DNA from 3 places in the Brevundimonas sp. 374 genome. Region 1 is predicted to be linked to each of the others. Evidence: predicted binding sites of a transcription regulator. Region 1 holds the regulator's gene; each other region holds the start of a gene.
The links. Region 1 encodes LexA, which represses DNA repair genes until DNA is damaged. Its sites were predicted from a motif close to ATGTTCNCNANNTGTTCT; they were not measured.

Region 2: the regulator LexA is predicted to act here: its motif matches at 1,636-1,653, upstream of recA (recombinase RecA).
Region 3: the regulator LexA is predicted to act here: its motif matches at 2,251-2,268, upstream of uvrA (excinuclease ABC subunit UvrA).

What each region holds. Positions count from the first base shown of each region.
Region 1 is NZ_FNKT01000001.1:588,177-593,204, forward strand. It holds gene trpD (anthranilate phosphoribosyltransferase) at 1-597, shown strand, start outside; gene trpC (indole-3-glycerol phosphate synthase TrpC) at 594-1,388, shown strand; gene lexA (transcriptional repressor LexA) at 1,506-2,204, shown strand; gene BLR19_RS02915 (ComEC/Rec2 family competence protein) at 2,185-4,302, opposite strand; gene gltX (glutamate--tRNA ligase) at 4,370-5,028, shown strand, end outside.
Region 2 is NZ_FNKT01000005.1:9,344-14,371, reverse strand. It holds gene BLR19_RS12205 (MHYT domain-containing protein) at 1-1,585, shown strand, start outside; gene recA (recombinase RecA) at 1,755-2,837, shown strand; gene BLR19_RS12195 (3-hydroxyacyl-CoA dehydrogenase NAD-binding domain-containing protein) at 3,246-5,028, opposite strand, start outside.
Region 3 is NZ_FNKT01000001.1:978,860-983,887, forward strand. It holds gene BLR19_RS04840 (ABC-F family ATP-binding cassette domain-containing protein) at 1-612, opposite strand, end outside; gene BLR19_RS14775 (hypothetical protein) at 1,046-1,222, shown strand; gene BLR19_RS04845 (group III truncated hemoglobin) at 1,248-1,742, shown strand; gene BLR19_RS14590 (hypothetical protein) at 1,746-2,183, opposite strand; gene uvrA (excinuclease ABC subunit UvrA) at 2,347-5,028, shown strand, end outside.

The DNA of each region.
Region 1 (5,028 bases):
GGTATCTGCTTCCTGTTCGCGCCGGCCTATCACGGGGCGATGCGTCATGTCGGGCCGGTGCGAGCCGAGATTGGTTTTCGCACTGTCTTCAACCTGTTGGGCCCGCTTTCAAACCCGGCGTCTGCAAGGCGACAGGTCATGGGCGTCTATGATCCGCGCCTGCTGGAGCCGCTGGCCGAGGTGCTGGGCCGGCTTGGCGCCACCCGGGCCTGGACCGTTCACGGCCAAGGCCTGGACGAACTGGCGACTTCCGGCGCCACGGACGTCGCCGAATGGAAGGACGGCGCGGTTCGTCGCTTCCAGGTCACGCCTGAGGACGCCGGCCTGTCGCGCGCCTCTATCGCAGACATCCGTGGCGGCGACGCCGAAGAGAACGCCGTCGCCCTGCGCGCGCTTCTGGCCGGCGCGGCCGGACCCTACCGCGACATCGTGCTGCTGAACGCCGCCGCCGCCCTCGTCGTGTCCGATCGCGCGGTCGATCTGGCCGACGGCGCCGCGCTCGCCGCTGCCGCCATCGACGACGGTCGAGCCGCCGAGGCGCTGGATCGCCTGGCCCGCATCACCTCCACGCCGCTGGAAAGCGAAGAGCCCGCATGACCGACGTTCTGGATCGTATCGCCACCTACAAGCGCGAGGACGTCGCCGCCCGCAAGGCAGCGACTCCGCAGGACGCGATCGAAGCCCTGGCCCGCGCCGCATCGGCTCCGCGCGGCTTTCGCGCCGCCTTGGAACGTATAGGCGAGGAAACCGGTCGTCCCGCCCTGATCGCCGAGATCAAGAAGGCCAGCCCGTCCAAGGGCCTGATCCGGCCCGATTTCGATCCGCCGGCCCTGGCCCGCGCCTATGAGGCCGGCGGTGCGGCCTGTCTGTCGGTCCTGACCGATGGCCCCAGCTTCCAGGGCGACGACGCCTATCTGGGCCAGGCCCGCGAGGCCGTCGCCCTGCCCTGCCTGCGCAAGGATTTCTTGGTCGATCCCTGGCAGGTCGCCGAAAGCCGCGCCCTGGGCGCCGACTGCATCCTGATCATCTTGGCCATGGTCGATGACCGGTTGGCCGCCGAGCTGCTGTCGGAAGCCGAACGGTTCGGCATGGATGCGCTGATAGAGACCCACGACGAGGAGGAAATGGCGCGCGCTTGTGCGCTCGGCGGCGATCTGGTTGGGGTCAACAATCGCTCGCTGCGCACGTTCGAGGTCGATCTGGAAACCACGGAGCGGCTGTCGATGCTCAGCCCCGTTCGGGCTCTGCTGGTCGCCGAAAGCGGCATCTTCACGCCCGACGACGTGGCGCGCGTTTCGGCCGCGCATGCCCAGGCGATCCTGGTTGGCGAGAGCCTGATGCGGCAGGCCGATGTCGAGGCGGCGACCCGTCAGTTGCTGGCCGCCTGATCGACACGCGGCGGCAAGCCCCGCCGTTAAGTTGACATTAGCAAGGAACACTTACAGAACATCGACAGATGTTCACGGCCCGTTCCGATTCGTCGGCGGGCGCATAAGGGCTTGGCGATGCTCACGCGCAAACAGCACGAACTGCTGATGTTCATCCACGAACGCATTCAGGAGACCGGCGTCTCCCCTTCGTTCGACGAGATGAAGGAGGCGCTCGATCTGGCCTCCAAGTCCGGCATTCACCGGCTGATCACGGCGCTGGAGGAACGCGGCTTCATCCGCCGCCTCGCTCACCGCGCCCGCGCGTTGGAAGTCACGAAACTGCCCGAACAGGCGACCGCCGGCGCGCCGCGCGGTCGCGCCGGGTTCAAGCCCGACGTCATCGAGGGCGGCGGCGGTGTCAGACCTGCGGCCCCGATGGCGGCCAACGACACCCGCGAGTTGCCGCTGATGGGCAAGATCGCCGCCGGCACGCCGATCGACGCGATCGAGCATGAAACCGCCCGCTATCCGGTTCCGGAATCGATGTTGGGTTCTGGCGAGCACTACCTGCTGGAGATCGAAGGCGACTCCATGATCGAAGCCGGTATCCTGAATGGCGACATGGTGGTGATCAAATCGACCGACAACGCCGCCTCCGGCGAGATCGTGGTGGCTCTGGTGGAGGGGGAGCAGGCGACGCTGAAGCGCCTTCGCAAGAAGGGGGCGTCGATCGCGCTGGAACCCGCGAACCGCAACTACGAAACCAAGATCTACGGCTCCGATCAAGTCGCCGTTCAGGGCAAGCTGGTCGGCCTCATGCGCCGGTATCACTGACCTTCGGGTCGGACTGACGCGTCCAGGGACGGTCGCCGCGCACGTCGGCCGTCCACACCGCGCGCCACCGGTTCGGCCCACCCGAACTGACGCGCCACAACTCGACCGCCCCGCCTTGCGCAAAGTCCACGCCGTCCAGGACAAGGCGATCCTGACAGGCGCTTGGAATTGAGGTGACGACAGCGCGGACGCTGACGACGGGCGCTGCGCGGCATAACGTCTCCATCTGATCTGAGCTCGGCGACTTCCGCCCCCACCAGATCGCCACGGGACCCGCCTCATTGGTGTCCGGTCGACAGGAGAAGCGGTCGCAGACCCAGCCCGTCTCCGAGCGATCCGTCATGGTCAGCCCTCGTCGCCGCGACCAGAGATCCACCGCAAACTCGCGCACGCCAGGCCGGACCACGACGGCCGCCTGATCACGCTGAAAGGCGGCGTTTGTCCCGCCGTCGCCAATCCAGAGGTCCGGCGTCGGTTCACGCGGCCAGATCAGGACGGCGGCTGCAAAGGGCAGTCCCAACCAGCGCAGGCGGCCCTGCCACAGACAGACGAACAGCACGCCCAGAAAGGCGATGGGCAGGACATAATTTGGCGCGCTGGCGACCGTTCTGACCGCGCCGGGCAATCCCGCCGTCCAGGCGCCGATCGCCAGCATCAGATCCACGCCCCATCCCGCGACCGCCAGGAACGGTCCCCCCAGCCCCAGAGGCTCAAGCGCTGCGCCCAAAGCCAGCGCGGGCATCAGGATGAAGTCCGCCACGGGCGACGTGCCGAGATTGGCCAGCAGTCCGTACATGGCGGTGCGGTTGAAATGCTGCATGGCGAAAGGTCCCGTCGCCAATCCTGCGACGACGCTGGCCGCCACAGCCGCCGTCAGCCACCCGCCCAGCCGTTGGACTGCCAGGATCGGCAAGGGCGCGGATATTTCGCGCGGGCGCTTCGGCCAAGCCTCGACCAAGGCGACCAAGGCCGCCGTCGCCGCGAACGACATCTGGAAGCCCGGCGTGACGATGGCTTCAGGCTGGATCGCCAGAACGATGAAGGCCGCCACAGCCAGGCCATGCATCGTCACCGCCTGTCGATCCAGCAGGATGGCGAGAAAGGCGATGGAGGCGGTGATCGCCGCCCGCTCGGCCGGCGGCGGCGCGCCAGACACGATCAGATAGACGCCGACCGCCGTCAGCCCGGCCACCGCCGCGACCTTCTTGCCCGGAATCCGCAGCGCCAGCCACGGCAAGGCCGCCACGCCCAGACGTACAGCGAAGAAGACGAACCCGCCGACGATGGCCATGTGCAGCCCTGACACCGACAGGATGTGCGCCAGGCCGGAATCGCGCATCACATCCATGTCCTCCTGACTGATCCAGGTTTCGTGACTGGTCGTCATGGCGGCGGCGATCCCGCCGGTCCGTTCGCCGAGCCGCGCGACGATCCTCTCGGCCAGTGCGAAGCGTGCGCCGTTGACCGCCATTTCAAGTCGAAGTCGCCACGGCGGAAGGGCTAGCTCAGCCCCACGCGTTTCGCCCAAGGCAAACGCCACGCCTCCCATGCCTTGGAAGAAGGCGTTCCGGCCGAAGTCGTAGGCGCCGGGGCTGGCCGGCGCAGGCGGCGGATTCAGAATGGCGAACAGGCGGATCGCTTCGCCGGGCCGTGGAGGGTGGCCCCGCACCGTCGCTCGCAAGCGCACCGGCGTCTGTTCGGGCGTCAGTCCCCGGATCCAGACCGGCGCGATCACGACCCGCGCGCCTCGCTGCCCCGGGCTGTCGACATCGACGACCCAGGCTTCGATCACGGTCGGTTCGCTGAGCACGGGCGCGATCGGCGCGGCGACGGCTTCGGTGCGCACCTTGGCCGCCGCCAGCCCACCTGAAACGCAGGCCACCATCAACAGCAGCCAAGTCAGACGCCGCGACCAGCCGCGCCTACGCGCCACGACCCACAGCCCAAAGGTCAAGGCGGCCCCCAGCACCAAGGGCCACAAGACCGGCTCGGCTCGCAGGGCAAAATAGCCCCCCCCACCCGCGCCGAATGCGACCGGCGCCCATAGCCGCCATCTCAGGGTCTGGGCGGCGACCTCGGCGTGCAGCCAGGCGCGCAATCGCGCAGCAGGGGTGGGTTTTGCCGCATCGGGGCGTATAAGGGCGTCGCTTACGGACGCCTCCCCCATGACCTCACCTTCCTCGACTGTCGTCACCCGCTTCGCCCCCTCGCCGACAGGCTATCTGCATATCGGCGGGGCGAGAACCGCTTTGTTCAACTGGCTGTACGCCAAGAGACACGCTGGGCGTTTCCTGATCCGCGTTGAGGATACCGACCGCGAACGCTCGACGGATGAGGCGGTGAAGGCCATTTTTGACGGCCTGAGCTGGCTGGAGCTGTTCGCCGACGACGAGCCGGTGTTTCAATTCAGCCGGGCCGACCGCCACCGCGAGGTGGTCGATCAACTGCTCGAAACCGGCCACGCCTACCGCGACTTCACCTCGGCCGAGGAAACCGGTCGTCTGCGCGATGAGGCCAAGGCGGAGAAGCGCACTTTCGAATCGCCCTGGCGCGACCGCGAGCCGACCGTGGACGACCTGGCCCTGCCGCACGTCGTGCGCTTCCGCCGGCCAAAGGCGACGACGGTCACGGTGGCCGATGAGGTCCAGGGCGACGTGAGCTGGTCGACCGAGGACCTGGACGATCTGGTGCTGCTGCGTTCGGACGGCGCGCCAACCTATAATCTCGCCGTCGTCGTTGACGACCACGACATGGGGGTGACCCATGTCATTCGCGGCGACGACCATCTGAACAACGCCGCGCGCCAGAGCCTGATCTACGATGC
Region 2 (5,028 bases), on a different contig from region 1:
GGGCGCGTGGACGGCTCTGGATCTGTTCAACCGCACCCGCGACCAGATCGGCGCGACGCGGTTGCGTTGGCTGGGCGTGGCCGCCCTGGCGCTGGGCGTCAGCATCTGGTCGATGCATTTCATTGCCATGCTGGGGTTCGAGGCCGAAGGCCCCGTCTTCTATGATCCCGGCCTGACGCTGGTCTCCTTTCTGCTGGCGACGGCCGGCACGTCCGCGGCCTTCCTGACGGCAGGGACGGCCCAGGCCAGACCCTTGCGACTGGCGCCGGCGGCCCTGCTGATGGGCGGGTCCGTCGCCGCCATGCACTATGTCGGGATGGCGGCGATGCGGATGAACGCCGTCCTGAGCTATCAGCCCGTGCTGGTCGCCCTGTCGGTGGTCGTCGCGGTCGCCGCCGCCTACGCCGCCCTGATTGCGGCCGGCCAGGAGCGGAGCCTGGCCTGGCGCGCGGTCGCCGCCGTCATCCTGGGTCTGGCCATCGTCTCCATGCACCATGTCGGCATGGCGGCCCTGATCCTGACCCCGATCGCTGACGCAGGGCCGGTGGAGGGCGGGGCGTCGCCGGTGGTCCTGGCGGTCGCGGTGACGACCGGGGCGGTGACACTGCTGTTCCTCGCGCTGGGCGCCTCGATCGTGGATCAACGCGCCAATGTTCTGGCGGCCGTGGACGCCGGCGGCGTCGGCTTCTGGGAAGCGACCCTGCCGATGAAGACGACGATGATGTCGCACCGCGCGCGCGAAATCCTGTCCATTGATCCGTCCTGCCGCCTTGGCGCAACCGAGGTCGGCGATCGTCTGTCGCCCGAGGATTTGCCGTTGCATCGCCAGGCGCTGCAGCGCGCCTTGGCGGGAGAGGGCGAATATGATCAGGAATGGCGTCTGCCGGCCTCGGGTCGCTGGATCCATCTGCGCGGGCGCCTGATCCGCAGTCGTTCGGGCCGGCCGATTAAGATGTCGGGCGTCATCACCGACATCACCGATCGCCGCGAGGCCTTCGCCGCCTTGGCCGACAGCGAACGCTTGCAGCGATTGCTGATCAACGAACTGAATCACCGGGTGAAAAACACACTGGCCACGGTGCAGTCCATCGCCCACCAGACCGCGCGGCGCACGCCGGATGTCGCCACCTTCACCGCCCTTTTCGAAGCGCGGCTCGTGGCCCTGTCCAACACTCAGAACCTGCTGACGGCTGCGAACTGGGAGCATGTCGATCTGCGCGCCATGCTGGCTCAGGAACTGGCCCCCTATGCCGAGGAACAGGTCCGCCTGACCGGTCCGGCCGTCGATCTGAACGCGCAACAGACGTTGGGGATGGGGATGGTCTTTCACGAGCTGGCGGTGAACGCCGCCAAATACGGCGCACTGTCGAACGCCTCGGGCTGTGTGCGGATCGACTGGTCCGTGGCGGAAGGCCATCTGCTGCTGGATTGGGTGGAAAGTGGCGGGCCGGCGGTGTCGCCGCCTCAGCGCAAGGGCTTCGGTTCGGTGCTGATCGACTCGACGATCGACCGCTCGCTGCACGGCTCGGCGGTCATGACTTACGACCCCGAGGGCGCCAGCTTCAGCCTGCGCCTTCCGCTTTAGACGGCGTCAAAAACGGTCGTAGGATTTGGCTGTTCTCGTTTTGATCAATGAGAACATCTTGTGAACCAGAACAAACCATGCACATAGTCTGCCTCACGAAACGGGGGCGGGTCCAGGCGGGTCTCTCCCAAGCTGAATGACGGGAATCATGGCAAGGGAGACGAAGGCAATGGCTTCACAGGCGGCACTCAAATTGGTGGGCAAGGACGACGGCGACAAGCAACGCGCCCTGGAGGCGGCGATCGCGCAGATCGATCGCGCCTTCGGCAAGGGTTCGGTGATGAAACTGGGCAAAGCGGGCGTGGTCGCCGAGATCGACAGCGTCTCGACCGGCTCGCTGGGCCTGGACATGGCGCTGGGCATCGGCGGCCTGCCGGTCGGGCGGGTTATCGAGGTGTTCGGCCCGGAATCCTCGGGCAAGACGACCTTGGCTCTGCACACCGTCGCGGAAGTGCAGAAGAAGGGCGGGGTCGCCGCCTTCGTCGACGCCGAACATGCGCTGGACCCGGTCTATGCCCAGAAGCTGGGCGTCAATCTGGATGATCTTCTGGTGTCGCAGCCGGACACTGGCGAGCAGGCGCTGGAGATCGTGGATACGCTGGTTCGGTCGGGCGCCGTCGATATTGTGGTCGTCGACTCCGTCGCGGCCCTGACGCCGCGCGCCGAGATCGAGGGCGAGATGGGCGACAGCCTGCCGGGCCTTCAGGCGCGCTTGATGAGCCAGGCGCTGCGCAAGTTGACGGCCTCGATCTCCAAATCGAAATGCATCGTGCTGTTCATCAACCAGATCCGTCACAAGATCGGCGTCATGTACGGCTCGCCCGAGACGACGACGGGCGGCAATGCGCTGAAGTTCTACGCCTCGGTGCGTCTGGATATCCGCCGCACCGGCGCGATCAAGAACCGTGACGAGGTGGTCGGCAACACCACCCGGGTCAAGGTGGTCAAGAACAAGGTCGCCCCGCCGTTCCGCGAGGTCATCTTCGACATTATGTACGGCGAGGGCATCTCCAAGCTGGGCGAAGTCATCGACCTGGGCGTTAAGGCCGGCATCATCGAAAAGTCGGGCAGCTGGTTCAGCTATGACTCCACCCGGATCGGTCAGGGCCGCGAGAATGTGCGCGAGTTCCTGAAGCAGAACCCCGACATCGCGGCCTCGATCGAAAAGGCCGTGCGCGCCTCGACCAACAAGATCGCCGACGAACTGCTGGGCACGCCCGAGCCGGACGAAGGCCAGGACCTGGAAGGCTGACGCCAGCCTCCGTGGCTGGGCGGACTTTCAGAGTTCGTCCCGGGCTCGGTCCGGTCTTTTCACCGCTACTCCGTCGCCCCTAGCGACCCGCCACCGACCCCGCGAAGGGCGGCGGAGCGACCCGCTCGACCTCGTGTCGAGCGGGTCTTTTTCTTTTGTGAGCGGTGCTGATCCTTTTTTCGTCATTCCGGGCGAACCGTAGCGCAGAACCAGGACCCAGCGGCGCGCGTGAGCGCGAAGCTGTCGCGGACTCGACGCCCCAAGATCCTGCGATGGAACGATCGCCGCCGGCGCCGCTGGGTCCCCCCCGGTCGCGCTTCGCGCGCCGGAGGATGACGAAAGTCAAACGCCAAACGAAAACGGGCGACCCGAAGGCCGCCCGTTCCGTCTGTGGATGTCCGCGACCGATCAGGCGGCGGCCTTCTCCGGGGTGAACTTGCCGTAGAAGGTTTCGTTCTTCGCCGCCATGTCGCGCAGCAGCTGCGGGACCTTGAAGCGGTCGCCGTAGGTCGCGGCCAGGCGGTCTGCGGTTTCGACGAACTTGGCCAGACCGATGCCGTCGATCATGCTGATCGGGCCACCGGTCCAGGGCGCGAAGCCCCAGCCCAGGATGGCGCCCAGATCGGCTTCGCGCGGGTCGTCGATGACGCCCTCTTCCCAGCAACGGGCCACTTCGACGGCCTGGCGATACAGCAGGCGCGTCTTCAGTTCGTCGATCTGAGCGAAGGCGGTCGGCTCTTCCGGCTGGTCGATGCCCTTGGTGGTGGGGGCCAGTTCGCCCAGACCCTTCCAGATCGTCTTGGGCTTCTGATCGTAATCGTAGAAGCCCTTGCCGTTCTTGCGACCGAAACGCCCGCCCTCGACCATCTTGGCGACGATGTCGGCGCCTTCCGATGGGACGTATTTGTCGCCCAGGTCCAGCGCCGTCTGTTTGGCGATCTTGTAGGACAGGTCTAGGGCGACGTCGTCGTGCATTTCCAGCGGGCCGCGCGGCATGCCGGTCATGCGACCGACATTGTCGATCAAGGCGGGACCATAGCCCTCTTCCAGCATCGCCATGCCTTCCATCAGGAAGGTGGAGAAGCAGCGCGAGGTGTAGAAACCGCGGCTGTCGTTGACGACGATCGGCGTCTTCTTGATCTTCAGCACATAGTCCAGCGCCTTGGCGATGGCGGCTTGCCCCGTCTTTTCACCCAGGATGATCTCGACCAGCATCATCTTGTCGACGGGCGAGAAGAAGTGGATGCCGATGAAGTCCTCGGGCCGCACCGAGGCCTCGGCCAGGCCGGTGATCGGCAGGGTCGAGGTGTTGGAGCCGAAGACGGCGCCCTCGGCCAGTTGCGCCTCGGCGCGCTTGGTCACATCGGCCTTGATCTCCCGGTTCTCGAACACGGCTTCGACAACCAAGTCAGAACCCTTGATCAGCTCATAGTCCGTCGTCGCCGTGACCGAACCCAGCAGAGCGTCATACTTCTCCTGCGTCAGCTGACCGCGCGACAGGCGCTTCTTCAGCAGTTCCTCGACGTGGGCCTTGCCCTTGTCGGCGGCGTCCTGCGTCTGGTCGATCAGGATGGTTTCGATGCCGGCCAGCGCCTGCACATAGGCGATGCCCGCGCCCATCATGCCGGCGCCGATGACCGTGACCTTCTTCGGATCGGACTTGGGCACGCCGGCCGGGCGAACGGCGCCCTTGTCCAGCTCCTGCTTGGACAGGAACAGCGAACGGATCATGGCCTGGGCCTGCGGCGTCATCAGGGTCTTGATGAAGTAGCGGGTCTCGATGCGCAGGGCCGCGTCCATCGGCACCTGGGCGCCTTCGTAAACGGCCTTCATCAGGTTCACCACGGCCGGATAGTTGCCGTAGGACTGCTTGCGCAGCATGGCGTTGCCGACCATGAAGTTCTGGATGCCGGCCGGGTGATAGGGGCCGCCGCCAGGCAGTTTGAACGCCTTCTCGTCCCAGGGCTGGACGGCCTTGCCCCCCGACTCGACCTTATTCTTGATCCAGGCCTTGGCGGCCTCGACCGACTGGCCTTTCTCGACCACCTCATGGACGATGCCGGCGCCCTTGGCGTCGTTCGGGCGGAAGGACTTGCCCTCGCTCATCGCCATCATGGCGTTTTGGACGCCAACCAGACGGGTCAGGCGCTGGGTGCCGCCGCCGCCGGGGAACAGACCGACCTTGATCTCG
Region 3 (5,028 bases), 390 kb from region 1:
ATGGCTGACCACCACGAACCCGCCGTCCCAACGCGCGATGACATCGGCGACCAGCGCCCGCGCCTGTGCATCCAGATGATTGGTCGGCTCGTCCAGCAGGATCAGATCGGGCTGGGCCAGCCTCAAACCCGCCAGCCGCAACCGCGTCTGCTCGCCCCCGCTGAGACTGCACGTCAGGCGTTCGAGGTCCAGGTCAGGCAGCCCGATCTCTCGCAAGGCCTCGTCAAGACGCGTCTCCAGCGTCCAGTCCGCCTCGGCCAAATCCTCGGCCGTTCCCTGCCCCGCCAAAACCCGCGCCACAACAGCCAGCGCCGCTCCAACGCCCAGGGTTTGAGCGACGGTCTCACCGGGGTTTGGCTCATACCGCTGATCCAACACGCCAATCGTGCCGGTTCGCGCGACAGCCCCCTCAGCCGGCGCAGCTTCGCCCGAAATCAGGCGCAACAGCGTGCTCTTGCCCGCGCCATTGCGACCGACGACGCCGGTGCGCTCAGGCCCGAACGTCAGGCTCAGATTGTCGAAAAGGGTGGCGCCGTCCGGCGTCCTAGCGGCGACCTTGTCGAGTGTCGCGAGTGCGGACGGGGACGCGTTTCGGCTTGGGCTGATTGGCATTGAGGATCACGAGCAGCATGGCGGACAGGGCGGAACCGGTGGCCAATGCGATGATCATGATCGTCAAACCTTCTGCAAAACGCGTCAGAACAGGGAGGATGGGTCGTAATCCCGCAATGCGCAAGTCTGGCGTCGAACACGGCCGCGTGAGAAGCTTGGCGTTGAGGAGACAATCATGAAGACCGTCATCACCCTCGCCATCGTCTCCACACTGGCTTGCGCCGCATGCGCGACTGCGCCGGACCAGCCGCCGTCAGCCCCGGATTAAAGCGCCGTTCCGACCCAGGCGTCGACGCCCAACGCGCGGCTCTATGCCGCCTGCCTGGAGCAGGCCGCCGCAGCCGACGCCTATCGCCGCGCGGACAACGGGAACGGCGCAGAATATATCCTGTTTACCTGCACGGGTGCGCCGGCCGCCGCCTTCGCCAAGGCCTTGATCCCTTGGAGCGAGAAGATCGGATCGACATTCCAGCGTGACGGCCGCACGTTCCGCTCGACCGCAAAGGTCGAGGCCGACCTGTTCGGAGTCGATTCCTGCTCGACCGATGCGACGGGCGGAGACGCCATCTGCATCCTGTCATTCATCGCCGGCGACTTCCTCGACCAATAGGATGGCGACGGCTAGACCAGCCGTCATGCAAACCCGTTTCCGCATCGAAGACCCCGCCGGCGCCGCCGCGCGGCGCGAGGCCGCCGTCCAGCGCCTGCGGGACGAAACGGGCATAGACGAAGCCATGATCGACGCCTTGGTCGAAGACTTCTACGCCCGCGTCCGCGACGATGCGCTGATCGGCCCGATTTTCGCGGACCGGATCACCGACTGGGCGCCGCACTTAGCGCAGATGAAGCTGTTCTGGTCGTCCGTCGCCCTGTCCACGGGCGTCTATCAGGGCCGGCCGATGCCGAAACACCTACCCCTTCCCATCGATGCGCGGCATTTCGATCGCTGGCTGGAGTTGTTCGCCGAAACTGCGCGTGCCCTGTGCCCGCCCATCGCCGCCGACCACTTCATTGAACGCGCCCGCCGCATCGCCGAAAGCCTTGAACTGGGTGTCGCCAACGCCAGTGGCGTGCTTCTGGCCAAGGGCGGGCTTTTTATGCGGCCCACGCAGGCGTGGATGCCGGAATAAAATTTAGGCGGCAGGCGCTTTAGCTGGGGCTCCAGTCATCGTCACGTTCACATTGAATCCCGCGACTTTCCATGCGTCACCCTCTTTGACGAAGTTTGTCTGAACGTGAGCCACTCGGTCGGGATAGGTATAATCTTGACCCACGACATAAAAGCGGCCGCTCGTGCTTGTCATGCTTTGGTAGCCGGTCACCGTCGGTTCGGGAGCCGTGTCGTGACCGATCATGTTGCGGAGCATGGGGATTTGCGCCCTCACGTCTGCAGTTTTATTTGCGGACGACAAGCGCGCCAAAATGGCGGCTTCTCGGCCCACTACAAGGTCTGCAAAGGTCGCCTTGGCTTCAGCATTCAAGGCAGGATCGGATTTAGGAAGCGTCGCATTGAAGTTGCAACTGGCTAAGGCTGCCGCCGCCAAAAGGCCCGCAAACTGTTTCAAATCCAACCCCCCACTTCGGTGACGCCAGTCTAGCTTCGATCAGCGGGCGCACAACCCAAAGACACAGACAAAAATGTTCCCATAACGTTCTTGCTGATCGCCTATTTTCGTCCCCATATAGCGATAACGCGCCGGACCCGCCGGCCCTCCTCCGCGTTCTCCGGACAGCATGACCGAAAAGCATAACTTCATCCGCGTTCGCGGCGCCCGCGAGCATAACCTCAAGGGCGTGGATCTCGACATTCCGCGTGAACAGCTGGTGGTGATGACCGGCCTGTCGGGGTCTGGCAAATCCTCGCTCGCTTTCGACACCATCTATGCCGAAGGCCAGCGGCGCTATGTCGAGAGCCTGTCGGCCTATGCCCGCCAATTCCTGGAGTTGATGGGCAAGCCGGACGTGGATTTGATCGAAGGCCTGTCCCCGGCCATCTCCATCGAACAGAAGACAACGTCCAAGAACCCGCGCTCGACCGTCGGCACGGTGACGGAAATCCACGACTATATGCGCCTGCTGTGGGCGCGCGTCGGGGTGCCCTACTCGCCGGCGACCGGCCTGCCGATCGAGAGCCAGACCGTCAGCCAGATGGTCGACAAGCTGGTCGCCCTGCCCGATGGCGAGCGAATCCTGCTGCTCGCCCCCGTCGTTCGCGGCCGCAAGGGCGAGTACAGGAAGGAAATCGCCGAGTGGCAGCGTCAGGGCTTCCAGCGGCTGAAGATCGACGGCCAGTTTTATCCGATCGACGAAGCGCCCACCCTGGACAAGAAGTTCAAGCACGACATCGACATCGTCGTGGACCGGATCGTCACCAAGCCGGATCAGGAAGCCCGCTACGCCGACAGCCTGCAGACGGCGCTGGGTCTGGCCGACGGCATCGCCAATGCCGAATGGGCCTCGACGGCGGAAGGTGAGACCGCGCCGCGCTCCATCCTGTTCTCCGAACGGTTCGCCTGCCCGGTGTCGGGCTTCACGATCAGTGAGATCGAGCCGCGGCTGTTCTCGTTCAACAACCCCTTCGGCGCCTGCCCGGTCTGCGACGGCCTGGGGGTCAAGCTGGCGTTCGACGCCGATCTGGTGATCCCCGACCGCGACAAGACCCTGCACAAGGGCGCTGTTGCGCCATGGGCGCGTGGGCCGTCGCCGCTCTACACCCAGACGCTGCAGTCGCTCAGCCTCCACTACGGCTTCTCGATGGACAAGCCGTGGCGCGACCTGCCAGCCCAGGCGCACAAGGCCATCCTGCACGGCACCGGATCGGAAAAGATCAAGTTCGTCTATGACGACAACGCCCGCAAATACGAGGTCTCCAAGCCGTTCGAGGGCGTGCTGCCGAACCTGGAGCGCCGCTGGCGCGAGACCGACAGCGCCTGGGTGCGCGAGGAACTGGCCCGCTATCAATCCGAGACGCCCTGCGACGCCTGCCACGGCAAGCGGCTGAAGCCCGAGGCCCTGGCGGTCAAGGTCGGCGGCGAGGACATCGCCGACATCTCCACCCTGTCGATCTCCAAGGCCTATCTGTGGTTCTCGACGCTGGAAGAGAATCTGACCGAAAAGCAGATGGAGATCGCCCGGCGCATCCTGAAGGAAATCTGCGACCGGCTGCGGTTCCTGAATAACGTCGGCCTGGACTATCTGAACCTGTCGCGGTCCTCAGGCACCCTGTCGGGCGGCGAGAGCCAGCGCATCCGCCTGGCGTCGCAGATCGGCTCGGGCCTTACCGGCGTCCTCTATGTGCTGGACGAGCCGTCCATCGGCCTGCACCAGCGCGACAACACGCGCTTGCTGGAAAGCCTGAAGGGCCTGCGCGATCTCGGCAACTCGGTCCTCGTGGTCGAGCATGACGAAGAAGCCATCCTGACCGCCGACTACGTCATCGACATGGGCCCGGCCGCCGGTGTTCACGGGGGACAGGTCTGCGCCGAGGGTACGCCGGCCCAGGTCATGGCCAACCCCAAGTCCCTGACCGGCAGATACCTGACCGGCGAGCGCGAGATCGAAATTCCCGTCGACGGCCGTCGTCCCATCGACCGCAAGCGGATGCTGAAAATCAGCGGCGCCAGCGGCAACAACCTGAAGAGCGTCACCGGCGAGATCCCCGTCGGCGTCTTCACCTGCATCACCGGCGTCTCCGGCGGCGGCAAGTCCACCTTCACCATCGAGACCCTGTACAAGGCCGCCGCGCGCCGCCTGAACAATGCCTCCGAGGCCCCCGCCCCCTTCGACCGGATCGAAGGCCTGGAGCATTTCGACAAGGTCATCGACATCGACCAGTCGCCCATCGGCCGCACCCCGCGCTCGAACCCCGCGACCTATACCGGCGCCTTCGGGCCCATCCGCGACTGGTACGCCGGCCTGCCGGAATCCAAGGCGCGCGGCTACGGCCCCGGCCGATTCAGCTTCAACGTCAAAGGCGGACGCTGCGAGGCCTGCCAGGGCGACGGCGTCATCAAGATCGAGATGCACTTCCTGCCCGACGTCTATGTCACCTGCGACGTCTGCAAGGGCAAACGCTACAACCGCGAGACGCTGGAGATCGTGTTCAAGGGCAAGTCCATTTCGGACGTGCTGGACATGACGGTCGAGGAGGCGGCGACCTTCTTCAAGGCCGTGCCACCGATCCGCGACAAGATGCTGACGCTGGAACGGGTCGGCCTCGGCTACGTCAAGGTGGGCCAGCCAGCGACGACACTGTCGGGCGGCGAGGCCCAGCGGGTCAAACTGTCCAAGGAGCTGTCCAAGCGCGCCACCGGACGCACCCTTTACATCCTGGACGAGCCGACAACCGGCCTGCACTTTGAGGATACGCGCAAGCTGCTCGAGGTGCTGCAGGAACTGGTCGAGGCCGGGAACACC